Regions from separate parts of the Shewanella eurypsychrophilus genome, predicted to be linked through region 1. Evidence: predicted binding sites of a transcription regulator. Region 1 holds the regulator's gene; the other holds the start of a gene.
What was found. Region 1 encodes sigma-54, which starts transcription at its own class of promoters, with help from an activator protein. Its sites were predicted from a motif close to GTTGGCACGNNNNTNGNNT; they were not measured.

Region 1 (2,208 bases):
GTTTGGCTTCTGCTTTTTGCTGCATTTTTTGAACATTTAAAATAACCTGCACATTATTGATCTGATCGAAATGTCGTTCAAGCTTAGTAAACTTTTCTTCAACATATTGTCTTAGTGATGTGGTGATTTCGATATGATGTCCAGTTAGGTTTATTTGCATAGAAATACTCCTCCAGTTTCCGATTATAGATAACTCTTTGGCTGATTTCGCTAAGTTATTTTGGCTTAACTCACAACACTGTTCCCTGTTATACCAGGAGGTTAGCCATATTTTCGACTGCAGGCTTCTTCTGGTCATCTGCTCTTTTTGAGTGCGGCTCAGACCTTAAGTGAAGAATAGATTATTTCGACTTAAGGTCTAAATTGATTGTTTATAAACTTTTACGTTGATTCGAAGGTGGAATCATCATAGCTTCACGATACTTGGCTATGGTTCGTCTGGCAACCTTGATGCCTTGCTCTGCCAATAACAATGCCATCTTACTATCACTCAGAGGTTTCTTCTGATTTTCTGCTGCTACTAACTTCTTAATAAAGGCACGAATAGCGGTTGATGAACACTCACCACCATCATCAGTTCCTACGTGGCTCGAGAAGAAGTACTTCAACTCGAATATGCCTCGCGGAGTATGCATATACTTTTGAGTAGTGACACGCGAAATGGTGGACTCGTGCATCTCAACGGCTTCTGCAATATCGTTAAGCACCATAGGTTTCATCGCTTCTTCACCAAATTCAAAGAAACCTTGCTGAAATTTTACAATGCAGTTGGCAACTTTTAGCAGGGTATCATTTCGGCTCTCTAAGCTTTTGATAAACCACTTAGCTTCCTGTAGATGTCCACGGATAAACTGGCCATCAGCTTGGTTTTTGGTGCTTTTTGCCATAGAAGCATAATGTTGATTTACATTGATTTTAGGCATGTAGTCTGGATTGAGCTCAACGACCCAGCGGCCTTTTTTCTTGGTGACAGTGACATCGGGGATCACGTATTCATCACGGCCAAGTGTAATGGCTAACCCTGGGCGAGGGTTAAGCGTTTGAATCAACTCAATAGCTTCTCTAAGATCATCTTCTTTGAGCTTAGTCTTACGCATCAATAAGCGGAAGTCTCGTCCTGCTATTAAATCAAGGTGATCTGCTATTAAAATACGCGCATTATCGATATGTGGTGTAGTGTCAGCATATTGTGCAAGTTGGATCATTAAGCATTCACTGATATCTCTCGCTGCAATTCCAATGGGATCGAAATGTTGTACACGTTTCAAAACGGCTTCAACTTCATCCTGCTCAATTTCTGGATCGCCCATCGCTTCAAGAATATCTTCGACGCTTTGGGTGAGATAGCCTCTCTCATCCACAGCATCTATGATAGCGGTTGCTATCGCGAGGTCATTATCGGAAAAAGGTGTAAGGTTCTTTTGCCATTCTAGGTGCTCGTATAAGCCTTCACTAGTTTCTCCTTGAAAAGGCATATCATCGTCGCGCATAGCGCCAGAGCTAGAGTTTGGCGTTGCGGTATACACCTCATCCCAAGTGGTGTCCGTAGGAAAGTCTTCAGGCATCGAGTCTTGAGTTAAGGCTTCAGAAGTATCTACTGCTGAGCTATCGAGAGGTGCATCATCCTCTGAGCCAGAACTGAATTCAGTTGAATCAATGGTTTTATCTTCACCATTGACCGGGAGATCAACTTGCTCCTCGTCTAATTCGAGAAGGGGGTTGGAGTCTAATGCTTGTTGGATTTCTTGTTGCAGTTCCAGCGACGATAGCTGCAAAAGGCGAATGGCCTGTTGCAGTTGCGGTGTCATGGTTAACTGCTGACCCATTTTAAGCTGGAGTGACGCTTTCATTTACCGCTATTCCCTTCATTGTAATTATAAAATGAGAAAGCCTGTTTAATTGAACTGGGGTTTCTCTGGCCCCTAAACTCACTGTAAGTAAGCTGAGCGTTGGTAAATTTTTTTTGCTCTTAATACGCGAGGAAGAAAGAGTTTATTGATTAACTATAGCTTGAATTGTTCACCTAAGTACACAGCTCTCACTTGCTGATTGTCCAAGATTTCAGCGGGTGTGCCTTCAGCGATCAAATTTCCGTGACTTACTATGTATGCTCGCTCACAAACATCCAATGTTTCTCTCACATTATGGTCTGTGATGAGCACACCAAGCCCTCGGCTTTTAAGTTGTTCGATGATTTTTTTGATGTCG
Region 2 (2,208 bases), 1.6 Mb from region 1:
TAGATCCAATTTTTTACAATACTGACTGAGTTGGTGTAAGTGTCTGGCGACCATGTACCAAACCAGAAACAGGATAAAGCCTGCGACGATGAAAGTTTTAATGGCATTGGAGAGTAGGATGATAATGGCTCTATCTAATAGCTTTTCATAAACAGCTTTTAGATCTGCTTGAACCAATAAGGTACCGACAGGAATGCTGTCATTGCCAGAGCTATAAAACAGTTCGAAGGTTTTTTCTATGGTGTTTTCAGGTGTTGGGGTTCCAGATATCCAGACTTGGCCACTATCGTCGTTGATAGAAATGTAGGTGATATCTGGGAGCTGAATGAGTCCGTTAAGTTGAGTGTTAATTAAGCGCTCATCGATAACCCAAATACTGGCAGCTAATACATCTAAGTTTACTTTTTCAATGCTGGTAAATTGCCGAGAGATGCGATCGACATCGCCCTTATAGTCATTTATCAATTGAAACCCTGTGGTGATCAAGGTGATTAATGAGCTAAACAATATGATTGATATGGTTAACTTACGGCCAATCTGGCTTTTGATTAATCTGCTAGTAAAAGTTTGCATGGATCCTTTTCTTAAGTATTGAAAGTTAAACAGTCTTGCTCACCTTTGGCTTCAATAACGTCGAAGTCGGCATCCCTACATAAGCATAGACTGACAATCACTTTAATGAGTATCTTAGTCACTTAAAAATAACAAAAAAAATTATTCATTGTAAAAGGACATTAAATCACTTTGTGGCACTAATATTGCTTTTGAATTGCATAAGTACAGGTTTTTGACACTAGGTATTGCTATGCAAAAAGTAAAGACACAAATATTTAAAGCGTCGGCTCCTAAGCAGCTGATTTTTAGCTCTATGCTTTGGCTCGCAATCGTCAGCGGTGCCTTGTTATTTGTCCCTGCCGCAATTCTGGAAGTCGTCCACTTGGATAAGGTTGTGAGTGCCCAATCTCATTTTATAGGCTTAACTTTCATTATTGGTATCGCCTACCTTATTACTCAGGTTGTTAATTACTTCTTGGATGAGGCGATAAGTTCGTTGAGAGTAAAGCGTGCCACAGTCGTTATCGAAGAGAAGGTGAGATTACTCGATCCAACTGAGCGCGCTTTGTTACGCGAGTTTTTCCTGCAAGGAGAAACCGTTTTAACCCTGCCGCAGAATGAGCCAGCGGTACAAAGTCTGCTAACCACTAATATCATTGAGCATTTAGGTAACCAAAAGCACTACGCTATTCAGGGGCCTACTGCAGATTATAAGATATCAATGCGCGCAAGGATTTACCTTAATCGTCAGGTGCTAAGGTTACCCGTCGGTGAGCCTAGTCAGGAAGAGATGCAAAACTTGATAAAAGCCAGACCGACATTTGCTCACATATCAGGGTCAAGAAAGCATGCCGCTTAAATATAGGGCTAAATTCATTGGCTTAGTTATAGGGAATGGATAAAAAATAGGGGGCATAGAGCCCCCATTTGCATTAAGAACAGCAGACCATCAAAGATACCGCCGTTCAATTAAAACCATGCTTTCAACAATATGCTTCAGTGTAAGCTTACTCAGGCTTAGATTTTTGGATAAACATCCACATGAGATATACCATGATGCCAATCGTCATAAAAATAACGGTCATTGACATTAAACCTATTGGGTTACCAAACATTAAATCTAACCAGAAAGCCATAGTGAAGTCCTCTTTCAAATCTATTTCATTACCTTGTTCCCCAAACTAATCTGCTTTAGAGATCAACTTGATGATCTCGATCAAATTTCAGCCAGAATCATTATGAAACTAAAGCTTTAATGTTAATTGTTTGCGTTACATCTCATTTGGCTTATTTAGCACTCGCAGACACAGTGAGTGCTAAATAAGCCAGTGATCAGCTTTTAGCCTGTGGAAACCGTCGATGAGGCTAAAATAAAAACATCAGAGTGAAATTTGTTCGGTCAGATCTTTTGAGCTTTTAAAAGGCTTGCCATTCGCCCTCTCAAAGGTATAATGCCCGCACTTACTGAGGTCGTAACGATTTTAGTTAGTCTATTTGATTAAGCCGGTGTGGTGGAATTGGTAGACACGACGGATTCAAAATATAGCGTCTCTAAATTCTGATTTGCTATAACATGTTGAATAGTCGAAGTTAAAAATCCTTTTGAGATGCGATTTGTCTTGCAAAGGTTTGCAAAGAATCTTATGCTTTGCA

Region 2: a site for sigma-54 is predicted at 746-764, ahead of FM038_RS03245 (superinfection exclusion B family protein). Genes of this name have one in related genera too.

What each region holds. Positions count from the first base shown of each region.
Region 1 is NZ_CP045503.2:5,077,484-5,079,691, reverse strand. Features, by position in the region: gene hpf (ribosome hibernation promoting factor) at 1-160, opposite strand, end outside; gene FM038_RS21750 (RNA polymerase factor sigma-54) at 372-1,850, opposite strand; gene lptB (LPS export ABC transporter ATP-binding protein) at 2,004-2,208, opposite strand, start outside.
Region 2 is NZ_CP045503.2:800,949-803,156, forward strand. Features, by position in the region: gene FM038_RS03240 (sensor histidine kinase) at 1-573, opposite strand, end outside; gene FM038_RS03245 (superinfection exclusion B family protein) at 806-1,414, shown strand; gene FM038_RS03250 (DUF3149 domain-containing protein) at 1,563-1,691, opposite strand.